DNA from 3 places in the Streptomyces sp. NPDC028722 genome. Region 1 is predicted to be linked to each of the others. Evidence: riboswitches for the same ligand, from Rfam matches in the RefSeq annotation. Region 1 holds a riboswitch; each other region holds the start of a gene.
The links. Region 1 has a riboswitch for cyclic di-AMP ahead of AB0F03_RS05660 (transglycosylase family protein). Riboswitches for the same ligand answer to the same signal wherever they lie in the genome.

Region 1 (7,393 bases):
TCGCGCCCCGGGTGCAGCAGCTGACCGACGACCTCATCGACCGGTTCGCGGCATCGGGCTCCGCCGACCTCATCCACGAGTTCGCCTTCCCGCTGCCCATCTACGCCATCTGCGACCTGCTCGGCGTCCCGCCCGAGGACCAGGACGACTTCCGGGACTGGGCGGGCATGATGATCCGGCACGGTGGCGGGCCCCGGGGCGGGGTCGCCAGGTCGGTGAAGAAGATGCGCGGCTATCTCGCCGAGCTGATCCACCGCAAGCGCGCGGCCCTGCCCGCCGAACCGGCGCCCGGCGAGGACCTGATCTCCGGCCTGATCCGCGCCTCCGACCACGGCGAGCACCTCACCGAGAACGAGGCCGCCGCGATGGCCTTCATCCTGCTGTTCGCCGGCTTCGAGACGACGGTCAACCTCATCGGCAACGGCACCTACGCCCTGCTCACCCACCCCGGGCAGCGCCTGCGGCTCCAGGAGTCCCTGGCGCGCGGGGAACGGGACCTGCTGGAGACCGGCGTGGAGGAACTGCTGCGCTACGACGGGCCGGTGGAGCTGGCCACCTGGCGGTTCGCCACCGAGCCGCTCACCATCGGCGGGCAGGACATCGCGCCGGGCGATCCGGTGCTCGTCGTCCTGGCCGCGGCGGACCGGGACCCGGAGCGGTTCACCGGCCCGGACGTGCTCGACCTCGCCCGCCGCGACAACCAGCACCTCGGCTACGGCCACGGCATCCACTACTGCCTCGGCGCCCCGCTCGCCCGGCTGGAGGGCCAGACCGCGCTCGCCACCCTGCTCACCCGCCTGCCCGACCTGCGTCTCGCCGCGGACCCAGCCGAGCTGCGCTGGCGCGGCGGGCTCATCATGCGCGGTCTGCGCACCCTGCCGGTGGAGTTCACACCCACCGCGTGAGGCCCACCGCGCCACGGAAATGACAGACGTTCAACTTTGTGATCTTCACGTGATCTGTGCGGCATTAACTTGTGACAAGTGATCGTCTGCCGATACGTTCACCCCTCAACGCGGCGGGCACCGTTCGCCGCCGGTCCTGCTGTCGCTCGAAAGGCTCCTGCATGCTCTCCGGGAACGGCCGACACCGTCGCCCCCGTCAGGCTCCGGCCCTCCTCGTCGCGGCCGGCGTGACCGGTTCCGCCATCGCCATTCCGCTCCTCGGCGCCGCGAGCGCCCACGCGGCCGACGGCACCACCTGGGACAAGGTGGCCGAATGCGAGAGCGGCGGCTCCTGGAGCGCGGACAACGGCAACGGGTACTTCGGCGGCCTCCAGATCTCGCAGGACGACTGGGCCAAGTACGGCGGCAGCCAGTACGCGGCCAGCGCCGACCAGGCCAGCCGCTCCCAGCAGATCGCCGTCGCCGAGAAGATCCTCGCCGCCAAGGGCACCACTCCGTGGGCCACCTGCGCCCTGCTGTCCGGGCTGACCTCGAACTCGGGCTCCGTGGACGTCGACACCGGCGTCGGCGGCACCGGCGGCACCGGCGGTTCCGGTGACACCGGCGGATCCGGAGGTTCGACCGGCACCTCGGACTCGACCGGCTCGCCGGGATCGGCCGGTACGTCCGGCAGTTCCGGTACTTCCGACACGTCCGGCACGTCCGGCTCGCCGGATTCGCCGTCCTCCACCGGTGCCGGCTCGCACACCGGCTCCGGTTCCGGTTCCGGTTCCTCCTCGGCCCCGGCCACCACGCCGACCGCGAAACCGGACAAGGGCACCGGCAAGGCCACCGGGACCAAAACTCCCGAGTCCGACAAGTCCACTCCGTCGGACGCCGGAACCCCGCAGGGTGCCGACAGCTCGGCCACGGCCACCCCCGACACCGGCAATCCGGACAATCCCCAACAGGCCGCCGGTTCTTGGAGTCTGGTCGACACCGGCAGCCTGGACGCCGGCGGGCGCCACCGCGGCACGAGTGCGGACGAAACCGTGACAAACGGTCAAAGTCCCGCACTGTCCGGCCGCCACGCCTCCCGGGAGTCGGACGCCTACACCGTCCACGAGGGTGACACCCTCGCCTCCATCGCCGACTCCCTTGACGTCGACGGCGGCTGGCGGGCGCTCTACGCCGGCAACAAGAAGGCCATAGGCACCGACCCGAACCACATCAGTGCCGGTCAGACCCTCGAAGTCGGGTACGAAACGGACGCGAAATAGCGAGAGTTGACGCCTCATTTGGCGCTTGATGTCCGTTTTGGCGAAAGTGTGGGATGAGTCTCAGAAGCCCTGATCGTCTTTGAAATTCCGTCGATCACGTGTCTACGGTCGAGATCGCTCGTCACCACGAGCCCCGGCAGTCGCAACGCCGAATCCTGCCAGCGGTTGCCCGGGAACAGTCGTCGCGTCAAGCGCCGCAGGCAGGAGCGGGGGACCCAAGGTAAGTGCCGGGACCAGCAGTCGAAGAGGCTGGCACCGGCTGGGGGTGAAGCCGCACCTCGCGTGACAGCGAGAGGTGCGGCCGGGCAACTCAACCGGCCCGAACCCGACAGCTCACCTCGCAGGCGTCGGTGAGGGGATAGATTCATGCTGTTTTCCGCCAAGGGCAAGCACCGTCGTCCGTCCAAGGCCGTTCGTGCCATCACGCTCGCCGGTGTCACCGGCGCCGCCGTCGCCGCCCCGCTGATGGCGACCGGCACCGCCTCCGCCGCCACCACCTCCGAGTGGGACGCCGTCGCCCAGTGCGAGTCCGGCGGCAACTGGGCCATCAACACCGGTAACGGCTACTACGGCGGTCTTCAGTTCTCCGCCTCCACCTGGGCCGCGTACGGCGGCACGCAGTACGCCGCCACCGCCGACCGGGCCGGCAAGGCGCAGCAGATCGCCGTCGCCGAGAAGGTCCTGGCCGCGCAGGGCAAGGGCGCCTGGCCGGTCTGCGGCACGGGCCTGTCGGGCGCGTCCTCCAGCGGCTCCGCCCCGAGCACCACCCCGGACTCGGCCGGTACCACCACCCGCTCCACCGACCAGCAGACCGCCTCCCGCTCCGCCGAGCGCCCGGCCGCGTCCGCGAGCCAGGCCCCGAGCCAGGCGCCGAGCCAGAGCCAGAACAAGAGCAAGACCGTCACCACCCCGACCGGCAAGACGGTCAAGAAGGGCGACGGCGAGTACAAGGTCGTCACCGGCGACACCCTCAGCTCCATCGCCACCGCGCACCACGTGCAGGGCGGCTGGGCGAAGCTGTTCGAGCTGAACAAGGACATCGTCCAGGACGCCAACCTCATCTACCCGGGTCAGCAGCTGCACCTGAAGTGACCCCCGGCTCCGCACGGAGCCACAGCCCCCTCACACCCGGCCCGCATACCGAGGGCCCCGTGAGGGGGTCCCCGTCCCCACGGGCTCCCCGCCCCGGTGCGTGTTCCCCCGTACGCACCGCGGCGGGGCTTTTTTCTGCCCGCCGCCCTTTCCCCTCCGTCCCGGCCCCTTTTCGCCGATCCCCTTTGTTTCGGCAACAAACAAAAGGTACGGTCGCCTTGTCCACGGGACGGTCGGTCGGTGGCCGACGCCCCCGGGACGGTTAGGCTCTAGTCGCAAGGCACAGCCGTAAGGCACCCAGCCCCGCACTTCCAGCGTCACATCCAAGAAGGAGATGCTCGTGCCGTCCATCGACGTCGTCGTAGCCCGGGAAATCCTGGACTCCCGAGGCAACCCCACGGTCGAGGTCGAGGTCGGCCTCGACGACGGCAGCACGGGTCGTGCCGCCGTTCCGTCCGGCGCCTCGACCGGCGCCTTCGAGGCCATCGAGCTGCGCGACGGTGACCCGAACCGCTACCAGGGCAAGGGCGTCGAGAAGGCCGTCCTCGCCGTGATCGAGCAGATCGGCCCGGAGCTGGTGGGCTACGACGCCACCGAGCAGCGCCTGATCGACCAGGCCATGTTCGACCTGGACGCCACCGACAACAAGGGCTCCCTCGGCGCCAACGCCATCCTCGGCGTCTCGCTCGCCGTCGCCCACGCCGCCTCCGAGGCCAGCGACCTGCCGCTCTTCCGCTACCTGGGCGGCCCGAACGCGCACCTGCTGCCGGTGCCGATGATGAACATCCTGAACGGCGGCTCGCACGCCGACTCCAACGTGGACATCCAGGAGTTCATGATCGCCCCGATCGGCGCGGAGTCCTTCTCCGAGGCCCTGCGCTGGGGCACCGAGGTCTACCACACGCTGAAGAAGGTCCTGAAGAGCAAGGGCCTGTCCACCGGTCTCGGCGACGAGGGCGGCTTCGCCCCGAACCTCGGCTCCAACCGCGAGGCCCTCGACCTCATCCTCGAGGCGATCAAGGAGGCCGGCTACACCCCCGGCGAGCAGATCGCCCTGGCCCTCGACGTCGCCGCCTCCGAGTTCTACAAGGACGGCTCGTACGCCTTCGAGGGCAAGTCCCGCTCCGCCCAGGAGATGACCGAGTACTACGCCGAGCTGGTCGAGGCGTACCCGCTGGTCTCCATCGAGGACCCGCTGTTCGAGGACGACTGGGAGGGCTGGAAGACCATCACCGACCAGCTCGGTGACAAGGTCCAGCTCGTCGGTGACGACCTGTTCGTCACCAACCCCGAGCGCCTCGCCCGGGGCATCGAGGACGGCGCCGCCAACGCCCTGCTGGTCAAGGTGAACCAGATCGGCTCGCTGACCGAGACCCTCGACGCCGTCGAGCTGGCCCAGCGCAGCGGCTACAAGTGCATGATGTCCCACCGCTCCGGCGAGACCGAGGACGTCACCATCGCCGACCTGGCCGTCGCCACCAACTGCGGCCAGATCAAGACCGGCGCCCCGGCCCGCTCCGAGCGCGTCGCCAAGTACAACCAGCTGCTGCGCATCGAGGAGATCCTCGACGACGCCGCGGTGTACGCGGGCCGCTCGGCCTTCCCCCGGTTCCGCTCCGCGGACCAGTAGGCACAGCGCTCCGCGGACCAGTAGGCACAGCGCTCCGCGGACCAGTAGGCACAGCAGGGGCTGAGCCTGCCCGGGCTATGTCCTAGCCAGTCGTACGTACGTCCCCGTACCCGGTCCCGTACCGTGTCCGGGGACGTACGCGCGTGTGACGGGAGGCGGGAAACAATGGCCGTGAAGGACCGTGACCGGTTCTCCACCGCGACGAGGCTGCGGCTGCTCGGCGAGCAGACGGCGGCCCGGGTCTACCGCTCCCAGACGAAACGCCAGGCCCGCCGCTCCCGGCTCACCGGACGCGCGGCGCTGCTCGCGCTCGTGCTGTGCTCGCTGGTCGTCGCCCTCGCCTATCCGATGCGGCAGTACGTCTCCCAGCGCGCGGAGATCGCCGACGTCCAGCGGCGGCAGCGGCAGGCCCGCGAGCGCGTGGAACAGCTGCGCGACCTCAAGGCCCGCTGGCAGGACGACGCCTACGCCGAGCAGCAGATCCGCCGCCGGCTGCATTATGTGATGCCCGGCGAGACCGGGTTCGTCGTCATCGACCCGGGCGCGGCCAAGCAGTCCCGCGCCGACCTCCGGGCCGCCCACCGGCCCTGGTACGCGAACGTCTGGGACGGTGTCGACAAGTCCGACGCCTCCGACCAGTGAGCCGGCGTCAGAGCCGGCACAACGACGAGAAAGCCACCCTGAAAGCAGTCATGGAAACCCCTCCGCCGCCCACTCCGCGCACCGAGCCCACCGACGCGGACGTCGAGGCCTTCAAGCAGCAGCTGGGCCGCCCGCCGCGGGGCCTGAGGGCCATCGCGCACCGCTGCCCCTGCGGTCAGCCGGACGTCGTGGAGACGGCACCGCGCCTGCCCGACGGCACTCCCTTCCCGACGCTGTACTACCTGACGTGCCCGAAGGCGTCCTCCGTCATCGGCACGCTGGAGGCGAACGGCGTCATGAAGGAGATGACCGAGCGGCTCCAGCGCGATCCCGAGCTGGCCGCCGCCTACCGGGCCGCGCACGAGGACTACATCCGGCGCCGCGACGAGATCGAGGTCCTCCAGGGCTTCCCGAGCGCGGGTGGCATGCCGGACCGGGTCAAGTGCCTGCACGTGCTCGTCGCCCACTCCCTGGCCGCCGGCCCGGGTGTGAACCCGCTCGGCGACGAGGCCCTGGCGATGCTGCCGGAGTGGTGGCGCAAGGGCGCCTGCGTGACACTCGACGACACCGAGGAGGACGCGAAGTGACCCGCGTCGCCGCCATCGACTGCGGCACCAACTCCATCCGCCTGCTGGTCGCCGACGCCACCGGGGCCGCCGACGGCGCCGTCGGCGCGGGCGCGGCGGCCGAACTGGCCGAACTGGACCGCCGTATGACGATCGTGCGGCTCGGCCAGGGGGTCGACCGCACCGGCCGGCTCGCCCCCGAGGCGCTGGAGCGCACCTTCGCCGCCTGCCGTGAGTACGCGGACGTCATCAAGGAGCACGGCGCCGAGCGCGTCCGCTTCGTCGCCACCTCCGCCTCCCGGGACGCCGAGAACCGGGCGGACTTCGTCCGGGGGGTCGTGGACATCCTCGGGGTCGAGCCGGAGGTCATCACCGGTGACCAGGAGGCCGAGTTCTCCTTCACGGGAGCGACGCGGGAACTGCGGGGCCGCGACGACCTGGCCCGGCCCTACCTGGTGGTGGACATCGGCGGCGGCTCCACCGAGTTCGTCGTCGGCGACGACCGCGTCCGCGCGGCGCGGTCCGTGGACGTCGGCTGCGTGCGGATGACCGAGCGGCACCTGGTGCACGACGGCCAGGTCGCCGACCCGCCCACCGAGCGGCAGATCGCCGCCATGAGGGCCGACATCGAGGCCGCCCTGGACCTCGCGGAGCAGACGGTCCCGCTGCGCGAGGCGCGCACCCTGGTGGGCCTCGCCGGATCGGTCACCACGGTGTCCGCGATCGCCCAGGAGCTGCCCGCGTACGACTCCGCGCGCATCCACCACTCCCGCGTCTCCCGCGACCGCGTCCGCGAGATCACCGAGTGGCTGCTGCACGCCACGCACGCCGAGCGCGCCGCGATCCCCTCGATGCACCCGGGCCGGGTCGACGTCATCGGCGCGGGCGCCCTCGTCCTGCTCGCGATCATGGAGCGGACGGGCGCCGAGGAGGTCGTGGTGAGCGAACACGACATCCTCGACGGCATCGCGTGGTCGGTGGCGTAGCTCTCTTTTATTACCGAACGGTAGCCATCTGCTGAGCAGGCTGGATAACGTTTGAGCGGCTTCGGGGGCCCCGCGAGGGGCCCTCTGCCATAGGTGCGCGAAAAGGTTCGTGAAGTTCTTCACAAGGAATTCCCTCACGTCGTATCCCGGACAGGGGGGCATAGGCCCTTCCGGGGGTCCAAGAGCCGTTTGAACATGTTCAGATGAGGGGCGTGCGGGTGCCCCTGAAGGATGTGTTCCGGGGGTGTCGCGCGGCCCTCACGGCCGCCGCGTCACGCCGGAGAGGCAGCTCACGCGGCATTGACAACGGCAC
Region 2 (5,089 bases), 140 kb from region 1:
CTTTTGGGTGATCGTGATGTCGCCGGTCGGCTCGTATCCCCTGCTGCGCAAGCTGCGCTCTACCGCCTTCTTGGCGGCCTGCGGCGAAGGCGCGTTCAACGTGCCGCTCGCGCTCGTGGTCTCCCCACGGGTCAGGGTGTCGGTGAGCTTCTCGGCGGTGAAGCTGTACTTCGGCACGAGGGTCTCCCTCGGTTCCGGTCCGGCCTGTTCCGGCTCCCCTCAGCGCTGCTCGTACGAGACGAGCAACGGAGGCAACCGGCCGCAGCGGGCAAACACTGCTGTGGTCGTTTTCGTGCGGCGTCTCCTTCGGGAACACGAGCTCCCGTTTCAGGCGTATGGAGACATGACCTTTCGGTCTAAGCCCTCCCGAGTGCAAAGGGTCGGGTGCGCCCTCGGCCCGCTCTGTCCCGGACCCCTAGCCGACGTGGAAGGCAACCAAAAGAGGAACCTCCCATCTCGCTGTCCTAGGACTGCGAGCGGCCTGGGAAGAGAATGGCACGCAGTCCCAGGACAGTCAACAGTCCTGGGACTGTGCTTCACTGGTCGCTGTCGACGGGAGGTTCTGCATGGCACCGAAGTGGCGAGAGCTTGCGGATCGGATTGCGGAGAAGATTCGGTCCGGTGGATACGCACCGGGTGAACAGTTGCCGCAGATCAGAGACTTGGTGGAGGCTGGCGAAGGCTCGAAGTCCACCGTTCACGCGGCATATAAGGCACTGGAAGCCGAGGGGCTAGTGACGTCTTCCCGTGGGCACGGCACGGTCGTACGCGACAGACCGCCGCTCAAGCGGCTCGGCATCGAGCGTTACGACAAAGCCAAGTGGAGGGATGGCGACGAGGTCGCCTTCATCGCCGACCGGGTCGCGTCCGGCCGCTCCTACCGGCGTAATGAGCAGACGCAGACAGTCAGCAAGGTTCCGGCGCCACCAGCAGCAGCGGCGGCGCACGGCCTCCCCGAAGGAGCTGACGTCTACGCCCGCGCGCGGCTGGTCAAGGAAGGAACGCAGCCCACACACACCCTGACCAGCTACTATCGGCCGGAGCACGTTGAGGGAACGCGCATTGTCGATCCCAAACCGGGCCCGGCCGGCAAGGGCGGCGGGTTCCGCGTGCTGTACGACGCGGGCTACGAGATCGATCACATGCGAGAGACGCTGTTTGCCCGGGTCCCCACCACTGACGAAGTGCAGCTCTTGCAGCTTGCGCCCGGCGAGTGGGTCGTAGAGCTACACCGAACGACCTTCACGGCCGATGGCACGGTGGTCGAATTTGCTTTGGGCGTGCATGCGGCGACGCGCTTCTCATGGACGTACGACTTCAAGGTTCCAGACTCGGCGGCGGAAGGCGGAACAGGGAAGTGATCTCGCAGCAGTCCTGGTCGGACGCTCAGCGTCTCTGGGACTTCCAGCAGATGGGGCACGAAGTGCGTCCGTGTTCGGTAGCCATCGGCCTAGGGAGCCATGATCTCGGGGTGGCCGACACCACGGCGGACCTCTTCCACCGTGGCATGGCGCCGCTCATCGTCTTCACCGGGGCGACCAGCAGAACGACGCAGGAACGGATGCCTCGCGGTGAGGCTGAGCACTACCGCGAGCGCGCTGTCGAGCTGGGGGTGCCGGCTGCCGCCATCCTTGTCGAGCCAAGGGCCCGGAACACCGGCGAGAACATCCGGTTCTCTCGCGCGCTTCTCGAAGAGCGACAGGTGCCTGTTTCATCCGTCCTCTTGGTCAGCAAGCCCTACGAGGAACGGCGCGCGTACGCGACGGCACGCAAGCTGTGGCCCACCGTCGAATGGGTGAGCACGTCCACTCTTATGGGGTTCCGCGACTACGTCGACTCGATTAGGGACCCACGGCTTGTGGTGGACATGCTGGTCGGCGCTCAGCAACGACTCATGATCTACCCCCGCCAGGGGTTCATGATCGAGCAGGAGACTCCGAGGGACGTCGAGGCGGCTTACGAGCGTCTCCGTGACGCCGGTTTCACGAGCCGACTCGCCCCGGAGACGACCCATCGTGCCTGATGAGGCGCGGTGAGTCCGTCTCAGTTTCCGTCTCGTTCAGCCCCGTCCACCCTCGTTCACTGAAGTACGCGCCCCGCTCCGGGGTACTGCGCTGAACAAGGATGAACGGCCCCGGATCAGCCCCTGACCGGCCCGGACAAACCTGCAAAGCGAGTTACGCTGGTTCATTCCAGTTACGGCCTCTGCCTGCCTGGCCAGGCACACCAGAAGGGCGGCATGCGGAACGGGTGCCGCCCCGCCTGCTGCCGAGGCGACCAAGGCAGGCGATCACTTCTTCCGTTCACGGGCTACGTTGGATACCTTTTCGCCAGTGACTGCGATACGCGTTGATGATGATTTTGTGGTGCGCAGCGCTTCCCTTGCCCATTCAAGGGCGGCGTCACGCGTCTTTAGCGTGACGATAACCCTGCGACTTCCAGCAGCCATAACCGACCATCCTCTACGCGTTTTGAGCACAGTGAGATTTCGCTTAGATGCACCCTTGCTGGTCCGCAAGCGAACTTTTGCGCGATTGCTGCTTTTCGCGCTCTTCATCTTCGGGCTGCGGGCGGCAATCCATTTTCTCGCGAATGCTTTTGCGCTGATTGTTTCTGGCGAGAATTCCTTTTGCTGCGCGATGGTGGCCACTTCGGGGACAGGGAATTCACCTAGCTCGCTACCCCCTACCGAAGTGCTGGCATCTGCGTAGCCCAAACGCCCGTCCGCAAATTGCTCCACCTTGCGGACCTCGTAACCGTCCTCGCCGATTTCACTCCAGATAATCACTGGGTCATCGGGAGATGTGTGATGCCAAGCAACCTTGAGGTAACGCATGTTAATTCATTCCCCAGTCCTTGATCCGTCCCGTCAGGTCGAGCGGATCGGTTCCGGGTACCACGTACACATGGGCCCGTCCAAAGCGTACTGTCAGTCCGGTCGTCTCGATCTGGATGAAGTGAGTGAACTTGGCTGCACAGTACGGTATCCGCACGAGAGCCTGGGACAGGTGGGAGCCGGTCAGGCTACCTGGGGCGATGTCCGTCAGGTACTGGCCGTCTCCGTGTCGGGCGTCCTTCGAGTTCTTACTCCGGAGGGAAGGAAGCAGGAGTCGACTCTCAAGGATCCTGCGCTGACCCTCTTCGGTCGTGTAGTGGAAGAGGTACGCAGGGTGGTCGACAGCGCCTGCGGCGTCATCAACGTTCTGGGGCACGGAAGACCTTTCGCCACCGCCTGCGAAAGATGACCTGTCGGGTTCGGGCTGGCGAAGTCCCGGCCGCACTCAACGGCTTCACCCCAAGAGAGGGGATGAACCTCTCGTTACGCTTGGGTCTTCCGCTCCTGCCGGTCCGCATGTGAGTGACCTAGCACCCGTACGGCGGCAGGACTCGGCGTCCGCACAGGCTGCCCCTTCCCGGTGATGGGGCCCGATGTCGCCCCAAATTCTACCAGTGGCAGTGGAGTTGACACCCACGACGCCAGTGGGGACTGGGCGAAGCGCGGAGGCCGAAGGCCCTGGGCTGTCGGGTCGCCCGTGGGCCGCCGCAGGGTGGCCCTCAGCGGCCGACAACACCATCGGCCACCGTTCCAACACAGACCAGCTCTGCATCCACGTCGATCCTGTGAGGTCGCTCGGGCCCGACGTCGCTTCTTCACTAAGGGCGACGTCCGAGCCGCCATGTCGCCGCAGCTTCGATGCTTAGAATGCCTGCGGTGATCCCCTCGGTATCTAGATGGGGCATCCATGGGGCACCGGACGTCGGCCAGCGGAAAAGTTGAGGTAGGTCGGCGCTTGCTACGTGTAAAACCTGTCGGTCGTGCCCTAGGGCCGTCTATGGCGGCGGCCGATCGGCCTCGGCCGCCGCGGTGGTGTGGCGGTGGCGCCAAGAGGTCCTCACTCCCCAGTCGGCGACGCGCTGACGGCAGTCGTTGACGGCAACAAGCGTGCACTTCGCCGAACGTCGGTGAGCCTTCGTGCACTTCGCCGGCGAGGTCTGAGCCACGAGAACTAGGCCACTGAGCCGGCGGGATGAACCCCTAATTCCGTGCGCCAGTCATCATGCCAAGGCTCCCACGACTCGCCACCACTGCGGAGAGGCCCGACCCCGGCGGCGCATAAGGCAGGGCCGGTTTTCGTCGCGTGTGCGACGCACTCTTTGCCGCCTTCCAGCCGCCTCTGGTGCAAATCATCACGAACGGTACTTATTGGAGTTCGGATCTTAAGGGCCCTGCCCAACGTTAGGATTACAATTACGGGTTCCACTCAGTCACCTCGCGCCCTGATGACATCGGCCAAAACAGCCCGATGTGTGCGCTGACACAAGTACCCTACTGGCATGCCGCACTTCGACACCGTATGGCCAGTTGCATCATTTGTATTCGGTGCAGCTCTTGCGCAGCTCAATTCTTCCCTCGCCGAGAAGCGACAGAACGCGCGAGAGAGAGAAGCAAGGGAATATGAAACGAGCAAGGCTTTCCTTGAAGGAAAAAAGAACTTCGAGATACAAGTCCTATCTGACGTCTATGGAACGCTTAACAAGCTGAGGGCGGCGGCAGATGCGCTTGCGAGATGGCACCGGAGTCACGAGGGCGACAGAGACTCAAGCGCAGCGGAAGAGTTGTGCTCTCGCCTACAGTCGGAGGCTGCGGAGGTGTGGCGCTTGAATGAATTGCTGTTTGATGATGAGCTCAATGAGCTCGTCACTGAATCGATGTCTCGCGAACTATTCCCTGACGGGCCTAGAGTAATACCGGCTCAAGAGGTGCTGGAGGGTTACGGCGACAGCATTTGGGACGCTCATGCTGCTGTGGCCGAAAAACTGAAAAAACTTTATACTTCAAGTTAGGTCAGAGACGTCGGGCGACGTCAGGGGTGTCTTCACTCCCCAGTCGGCGACGCACTGACGGCAGTCGTTGACGGCAACAAGCGTGCACTTCGCCGTACCCCGGAAAGCCTTCGTGCACCTCGCTGGCGAGGTCTGAGCGACGAGAACTAGGCCACTGAGCTGGCGGAGCGAACTCCTAAAGCGGGTGTCGCAGGTTCGAATCCTGCCGGGGGCACCAGGCAAAAGAGCACCTACGGATCTCCGT
Region 3 (7,393 bases), on a different contig from region 1:
GCCCAGCTCCCGGACGCGCGCGTGCAGATCACCGGCGGCGCCGGGCACGACGACTCGGGCCTGCTGCTCCTACGGCCCGGGGAGTCGTACACCACCCCCGTCTTCGCGGGCCTGTGGAGCGACGACGGCTTCGGCGGCGCGAGCCGCGCCTGGCACGCCTACCAACGCGCGTACGTCGTCCCGGACGCGGACCGGGACCGGCCGGTGCTGTTCAACTCCTGGGAGGCGACCGGTTTCGACATCTCCGAGGAACAGCAGGCCGCCCTCGCCCGCCGGGCGGCCGACATCGGGGTGGAGCTGTTCGTCGTCGACGACGGCTGGTTCGGCGCCCGCACCGGTGACCGCGCCGGACTCGGCGACTGGACGCCCAGTCCGGACCGTTTCCCGCGCGGTCTCGGACCACTCGCCGACCAGGTGCACGATCTGGGCGTGCGGTTCGGCATCTGGGTCGAACCCGAGATGGTCAACCCGGACAGCGATCTCTACCGCGCCCATCCCGACTGGGTCCGGCACCAGCCGGGACGCAGGCGCACGGAACTGCGCAACCAGCTCGTCCTCAACCTCGCCCGCGAGGACGTCCGCGCGTACCTGTGGGAGCGGCTGGACGCCCTGCTGTCCGGCACCCCCATCGACTACGTGAAGTGGGACTTCAACCGCTGCTTCACCGACGCCGGCCGGCCCGGGGAGCCGTACCCGCAGCGCCTGTGGATCGACCACGTCCACGCCCTGTACGCCCTGCTGGACCGGCTGCGCGCGGCCCACCCCCAGGTCGCCTTCGAGTCGTGCTCGGGCGGCGGCGGCCGGATCGACCTCGGTGTGCTGAGCCGCACCGACCAGGTGTGGACCTCCGACAACACCGACCCGCTGGACCGGCTCGCCATCCAGCACGGCTTCAGTCAGTTCCATCCCGCGCGCGTGATGGCCGCCTGGGTCACCGACAGCCCGGACACCCAGCTCGACGGCAGGATGAGTACGCTGCGACTCCGCTTCGTCAGCGCCATGGCGGGCGTGCTCGGCATCGGTGGCGACCTCACCCGGTGGTCCCCGCGGGAGCTGGCCGAGGCCCGGCGGTGGGTGGCGCTCTACAAGGAGATCCGGCCGGTCGTGCAGCGCGGCGAGCTGTACCGGCTGCGGTCCCCGACGGGCGGCCTCGGCGCGGTCCAGTACGTCCTGGGGGGAGGAGGCGGTGGTCCTCGCCTGGCTCCAGGCGCAGCGCTACGGCGAACCGGCGCCGGCGGTCCGGCTGCGCGGACTCGATCCGACAGCCTCGTACGAATGCCGCGAAACGGGGGAAAAGTATCGAGGGACGGTGCTCCTGCACTACGGGTTGCGTGCGGGGCTCAAGGGTGACCTGGATGCGGCGGTTTTCCGGCTGCGTCGTATCTGAGCCGTCTGCCGGAATCGCGGTCTTCCGTCCAAGTCGGAGGGAAATGAGGCGACCTGGGGAGGGCCCGCGTGAGGAGCGTCATATTCGTGACGCCGCGTCACACGTCATGTCCACGTAATGCTGGGCGTCGCAAGGGGAATTGGGGGACGGGGGAGGCGGAAACACACGCAGGGTGACCATGAGTTCCCGTATCCGGTCATCCGAAACACGGGTAGCGGGAACCAGGTGCTTGTTTCCTCGCGTCCCGCTCGCTTACGTTCACCACCAATCCGGACGGAACGCCGAATCCTGCCGCCGCCCGGAGCCCCACACACTTGACCCGCGTCCGGCAGGAGCGGGGGACCCACCAGGTACGACTGCCTGTCCCGGTCTCCGCGACAGGCTTTGGGGTGAAGCCGTGCGGTGCACGGCCGGGCAGCTCCAGCCCGAACCCGACAGCTGACCTCGCAGGCGCCGGAGAGGAACCGCGCCATGTCCGCCAAGGGCAAGCACCGACGTCCCAAGCCCCAGCGTTTCTCCCGCTCCATCGCCGCCGCCGGAACCGGTGGCGCCGCGCTGGCTCTCCCGCTGATCGGGGCCACCGGTGCGCACGCCACGCAGGCCGCTGCCCCCGTGCAGGCCGTGTCCGGCAAGACCGCGCAGTCCCTCCCGGGCACGGCGGACAAGGCCGCCGCGCACCCCGGCACGGATCTGCGCACCTACACGGTCCGCAGCGGTGACTACCTCTCGAAGATCGCCGACGAGCAGCGTGTCAGCGGCGGCTGGCAGCGCCTCTACGACGACAACCGGCAGGCCGTCGGCGCCGATCCGTCGCTGATCCACCCGGGCCTGAAGCTCAGCCTCGGTGCGAAGGCCGCGCAGACCCGCACCGAGACCGCGGCCCCGCGGCACACCCCCGCGGCCCCGAACTCCACCCGGTCCGCCCGGACCTCGCGGTCCGCTCCGTCCTCCGGCTCGGTCTCCACGCCCACCGGTGCCTCCACGGGCTACACCCTCCCGGTGGCCGGCGCGGCCACCGGCACCGGCTACCACGTGCCCGGCGGCATGTGGTCCAGCGGCTACCACACCGGCGTCGACTTCGTCGTCCCGACCGGCACGCCCCTGAAGGCCGTCGCCGCGGGCACCGTCGTCTCCGCCGGCTGGGGCGGCGCGTACGGCAACCAGGTCGTCATCCGGCTGAACGACGGCTACTACGCCCAGTACGGCCACCTCTCCCAGCTCTCCGTCTCGGCCGGCCAGAGCGTCATCCCGGGCCAGCGGATAGGCCTGTCCGGCGCCACCGGCAACGTGACCGGCCCGCACCTGCACTTCGAGATCCGCACGACGCCGGACTACGGCTCCGACATCGACCCGGTCGGCTACCTCCGCCGGCACGGCCTCGCCGTGGGCTGACGCCCACCCCCCGCACCGCCCGCCTAACACGCCACCGAAGGCCGGACCCTCAACCCGGGGTCCGGCCTTCGGTGTTCCGGTTGCGGGGCGTTCAACGCGCCTGACGGCGGCCCTATTCCGGGGTTGGCGGATTCTTTAGGAGTGGCTCATCTCACCGTTAGTCAACCCCCGCCTACGGTCGCGTAGGTCACATCCGAAGGTGAATCATGATCCGACGTGGCAGACGATTCGAAGAACAACAGATCAGTGATCGGGTCGTACGTAGCGGTGGGGGACAGCTTCACCGAGGGCGTCGGCGACCCCGGCCCCGACGGGGCGTTCGTGGGCTGGGCCGACCGGTTCGCGGTCCTGCTCGCCGACCGGCGTCCCGAGGGCGACTTCCAGTACACCAATCTCGCCGTACGCGGCAAACTGCTGGACCAGGTCATGGCGGACCAGCTCCCCAGGGCCGTGGAACTGGCCCCGGACCTGGTCTCCTTCTGCGCGGGCGGCAACGACATCATCCGCCCGGGCACCGACCCCGACGAGGTGGCCGAACGCTTCGAGCGCGCCGTGGCCCGGCTCACCGGGGCCGTCGGCACGGTGCTGGTGACGACCGGCTTCGACACCCGTGGCGTGCCCGTGCTCAAGCACCTGCGCGGCAAGATCGCCACGTACAACGGGCACGTCCGCGCCATCGCCGACCGGTACGGCTGCCCCGTGCTCGACCTGTGGTCCCTGAGGTCCGTGCAGGACCGCAGGGCCTGGGACCGCGACCGGCTGCACCTCTCGCCCGAGGGGCACACGCGCGTGGCCCTGCGGGCCGGGCAGGTCCTCGGCATGGAGGTCCCGGCCGACCCGGAGCAGCCGTGGCCGCCGCTGCCGCCCCGGGGCACCCTGGACATCCGCCGCGACGACGTGCACTGGGCCCGCGAGCACCTCGTCCCGTGGATCGGGCGCCGGCTCCGCGGGGAGTCCTCCGGCGACCACGTGACCGCCAAGGGTCTGCTGTCGCCGGACGACATCAGGATGCGGATCGCCGCCGTGGCCTGACCCCACGGCCGGCCCACGCCCCGTACGGTCTGCCCCGCACACGCGGTGCGGGGCAGACCGTACGGGGCGTGGGGCACGTTCGGCCTTGCCGCCGCTGTTCACCGCCCGCGCCGCTCACCACTCACGCCGCTCACCGCCGTGCCGGGGGCGGGCTCGGGTGCCTGCCCCGGTCCCGGGCCTCGGCATCGACCCGGTGCCGCCCCTCGCGCCTGCGCGGTCCCGCCCTTCGGTGCCTGCGCGGCCCTGGGCTTCGGCGCCTGCGTTGTGCCGGCTTGGGCGCATGCCGGTCCCGGGCTGCGGCGTGTGCCCGGTCCCGCGCTTCGCCGCCTGCGCGGTCCCGGGTTTCGGCGCCTGCCCGGTGCGGGCCTGGGCGTATGCCGGTCCCGCCTTCGGCGCCTGCCGGTCCCGGGCCCCGCCGCCTGCCCGGTGCGGGCATGTGCCGCCGGGGCGGTGCGGCCTGCCCCGGCCCCGGTAAGCGCGCTCAGCGCTCGCGGCCGGCCAACGCCTGCCGGTCCAGGCCGAGTTCCCGGGCGAGGGCGTCGTCCACCCACTCCTGGGCGCGGGCCCGCGGCACCCCGCCCGGGTAGGACGTCAGCTGTACGGCCAGACCGTCCAGCAGCGCGGTCAGCCGCAGCGCCGCACCGGCCGGGTCCGCGCACACGAACTCACCGGCCGCCACACCCTCGGCGATGACCTCCGCGATGGCCGCCTTCCACTGCCTGTCCAGGTCCCGGGTGACATCGCGGAGCGCGGGCTCGCGCAGGGCCACCGCCCAGCCCTCGATCCACAGCCGCCATCCCTTGGCCTGCCCGGTCGGCGCGTACCAGCGCACCGCCGCCCGCAGCCGGCGCAGCGCGGTCGTCCGGCGCCCCAGCAGCCCGCGAAGATGCGCGAGATCGTCCGCCGCCGCGTACGTGAAGGCGGCGGCGACCAGCTTCTCCTTCGTCGAGAAGTGGTACAGCACCAGCGCGTTGCTCACACCGAGGGTCGCGGCCACGTCGGCGATCCTGACCGCCGCCACGCCCCGCTCCTCGATCTGCTCGATGGCGGCCCGCAGCAGTTCCTCCTGCCGCTCCGCCACGCTCAACCGCACTCTCGCCACGCCGTCACCCTAGCCGTTGTCCCCCGGTCGCCGAAGCCGTCCGGCGTCCCCCTGCCGGCCCGCGCCGTCCGCTCCCTTCCCGGGTTCGTCACCGGTACCAGCCGAAACGCTCCGCGATCAGCGGCAGCCGGTCGGCCGCGAGGGCGTGCGCGGCCGCCCGCGGGCTCGTCCCGTCGGCCGACGCGCGGTCGAGCGTCAGGCCGACCAGGGCGCGCATCGAGCGGCGGATGTACGCGAACGCCTCCTCGGCGTCGGCACCGATGTCACCGAACAGCGTCCACCACCACCAGGCGTTGGTCGCGGAGTTGACGACCACGTCCGGCAGCACCGTCACCCCGCGCGCGGCGAGCAGCTCCTCCGCCTCCGGAACGACCGGCATGTTGGCGGCCTCGACGATCCAACGGGCGCCGATCTCCTCCTGGTTCACGGTGTCGATCGCGTACGACACGGCCGCCGGCACCAGCACCTCAGCCGCCGCGGACAGCCAGGCGTCCCCGGACAGTTCGAGGTCGTCCGGGCCGAGCACCCGGCGGTCCACGGTGCCGTAGCCGTCCCGCGCCGCCAGCAGGGCCTCGACGTCGAGGCCCGCCGGGTTGGCGATCGTGCCCTTGATGTCGGCGACGGCCACCACCGTCAGGCCCGCGCGAACGAGGAAACGGGCGGTGGCCCCGCCCATCGTGCCGAGACCCTGCACGGCGACCCGGGTCCCCGCGTACGGCACTCCCGCCCGGTCCAGGGCCGCGAGCACCGACTCGGCGACCCCGCAGCCGCCGGCCAGCTCGTCCAGGCCGATGCCGTCCACCTCGACCGCGAAGGCGTCCGCGAGCCGCCCGCGGGCCGCCGCCTCGTCGTCCAGCAGCGGATACACCGCCTGGACGGAGGAGACCAGCCCCGCCTCGGCCGCCGCGCGGTCCACCGTCTCCTGACCGAGGCCGAGGTCCTCGCCGGTGGTCCAGCAGGTCTCGACGTACGGCCGCACGGCGCGCAGGTACCGCACGAGGAGCCCGTACGCCCCCGGGTCCCGCGGGTCGCAGTCGATGCCGCCCTTCGCGCCGCCGAGCGGGATGTAGCGGGCCCCGGGGCGGTAGTGCAGGGCCTCCTTCATGGTCATGCCGCGGGCGAGCCCCGTCACCTCCTCCAGTGTGCAGCCGGGCCGCATCCGCAGTCCGCCGCTGGCCACGCCCCGCACCAGCCGGTCCACCACCAGGAAGCCCCGGCGGCCGGTGACGTGGTCGGTCCAGACGAGCGACATCCAAGGGGCGGTCACGGGGTCTCCAAAGGGGCCGGGGCGCAGCTCCGAGGCTGCCGGCCGGACGGTGCGACAGCGGGTGGTACTGAACGGTGGGTCAGTATTAGGAGCCGGTCCGGCAGCTGTCAACGTGTTCGGCGGAAGCCCGCTGACGGCAGTCGGCACCCCGGCGGGTCGGGACTGTCGGCGGGGCCGACCATAATGGAAACCTCACCCACTCCACCGGGAGGTACCGTGACCGGTCTGCGTTCCCCGAACTCCGGGCTCCGCGCGCTGCGGCCCGCGGCCTTCGGCGCGGACCCGGGCGGCGAGCGCCTGGCACGCATCCGCCGCTCGCCCCACTTCAAGGACGGTGTCTTCCAGAACCCGGGCGGCCCCGCACGCACCCGCCCCGCCGGCTCCACGCTCGACGTCGCCAAGGTGTTCCTCGACAAGGACACCCGGCCCCTGCGCGCCCCCAGGGGCACCGTCCCGGTGCACCCCACGACCTACGCCGACCTGGCCCGGCCGCCCGCCACCGGCCTCCGGCTCACCTGGGTGGGCCACTCCAGCGTGCTCGCGGAGATCGACGGGCACCGGGTCCTGTTCGACCCCGTCTGGGGCGAGCGCTGCTCCCCGTTCCCGTTCGCCGGGCCCAAGCGGCTGCACCCGGTGCCGCTGCCGCTGGCCGCGCTGGGACCGGTCGACGTCGTCGTCATCTCCCACGACCACTACGACCACCTGGACCTGCCCACGATCAAGGCGCTGGCCGGCACCGACACGCTGTTCGCCGTGCCGCTGGGCGTCGGCGCCCACCTGGAACACTGGGGCGTCTCCCCGGACCGGCTGCGCGAGCTGGACTGGCACGAGTCCACCCGGATCGGCGGCCTCACCCTCACCGCCACCCCGGCCCGCCACTTCTGCGGCCGGGGCCTGCGCAACACCCAGCACACCCTCTGGGCGTCCTGGGCCGTAGCCGGCGCGGAGCACCGGATCTACCACAGCGGTGACACCGGCTATTTCGACGGCTTCAAGGACATCGGCGCCGGGCACGGCCCGTTCGACGCCACGATGATCCAGGTCGGGGCGTACAGCGAGTTCTGGACCGAGATCCACATGACTCCCGAAGAAGGTGTGCGCGCCCACCTCGACCTCCAGGGCGGGGCCCCGCACGGCGTGCTCCTGCCGATCCACTGGGGCACCTTCAACCTGGCCCCGCACGCGTGGGCGGAGCCGGGGGAATGGATGCGGG

Region 2: another riboswitch for cyclic di-AMP. It lies ahead of AB0F03_RS06310 (HYD1 signature containing ADP-ribosyltransferase family protein); the one in region 1 lies ahead of AB0F03_RS05660 (transglycosylase family protein).
Region 3: another riboswitch for cyclic di-AMP. It lies ahead of AB0F03_RS26060 (peptidoglycan DD-metalloendopeptidase family protein); the one in region 1 lies ahead of AB0F03_RS05660 (transglycosylase family protein).

The regions. Positions count from the first base shown of each region.
Region 1 is NZ_JBEZWU010000003.1:82,950-90,342, reverse strand. It holds gene AB0F03_RS05670 (cytochrome P450) at 1-905, shown strand, start outside; gene AB0F03_RS05665 (transglycosylase family protein) at 1,067-2,164, shown strand; cyclic di-AMP (ydaO/yuaA leader) riboswitch at 2,347-2,526, shown strand; gene AB0F03_RS05660 (transglycosylase family protein) at 2,531-3,256, shown strand; gene eno (phosphopyruvate hydratase) at 3,597-4,886, shown strand; gene AB0F03_RS05650 (septum formation initiator family protein) at 5,052-5,528, shown strand; gene AB0F03_RS05645 (DUF501 domain-containing protein) at 5,579-6,115, shown strand; gene AB0F03_RS05640 (Ppx/GppA phosphatase family protein) at 6,112-7,080, shown strand.
Region 2 is NZ_JBEZWU010000003.1:226,193-231,281, forward strand. It holds gene AB0F03_RS06290 (hypothetical protein) at 1-177, opposite strand, end outside; gene AB0F03_RS06295 (GntR family transcriptional regulator) at 567-1,361, shown strand; gene AB0F03_RS06300 (YdcF family protein) at 1,358-2,023, shown strand; gene AB0F03_RS06305 (hypothetical protein) at 2,291-2,836, opposite strand; gene AB0F03_RS06310 (HYD1 signature containing ADP-ribosyltransferase family protein) at 2,838-3,212, opposite strand; cyclic di-AMP (ydaO/yuaA leader) riboswitch at 3,215-3,379, opposite strand; gene AB0F03_RS06315 (hypothetical protein) at 4,336-4,845, shown strand.
Region 3 is NZ_JBEZWU010000019.1:76,849-84,241, reverse strand. It holds partial or broken gene AB0F03_RS26065 (alpha-galactosidase) at 1-1,387, shown strand, start outside; cyclic di-AMP (ydaO/yuaA leader) riboswitch at 1,695-1,853, shown strand; gene AB0F03_RS26060 (peptidoglycan DD-metalloendopeptidase family protein) at 1,859-2,779, shown strand; gene AB0F03_RS26055 (SGNH/GDSL hydrolase family protein) at 3,026-3,811, shown strand; gene AB0F03_RS26050 (TetR/AcrR family transcriptional regulator) at 4,293-4,913, opposite strand; gene AB0F03_RS26045 (Glu/Leu/Phe/Val dehydrogenase dimerization domain-containing protein) at 5,002-6,180, opposite strand; gene AB0F03_RS26040 (MBL fold metallo-hydrolase) at 6,397-7,393, shown strand, end outside.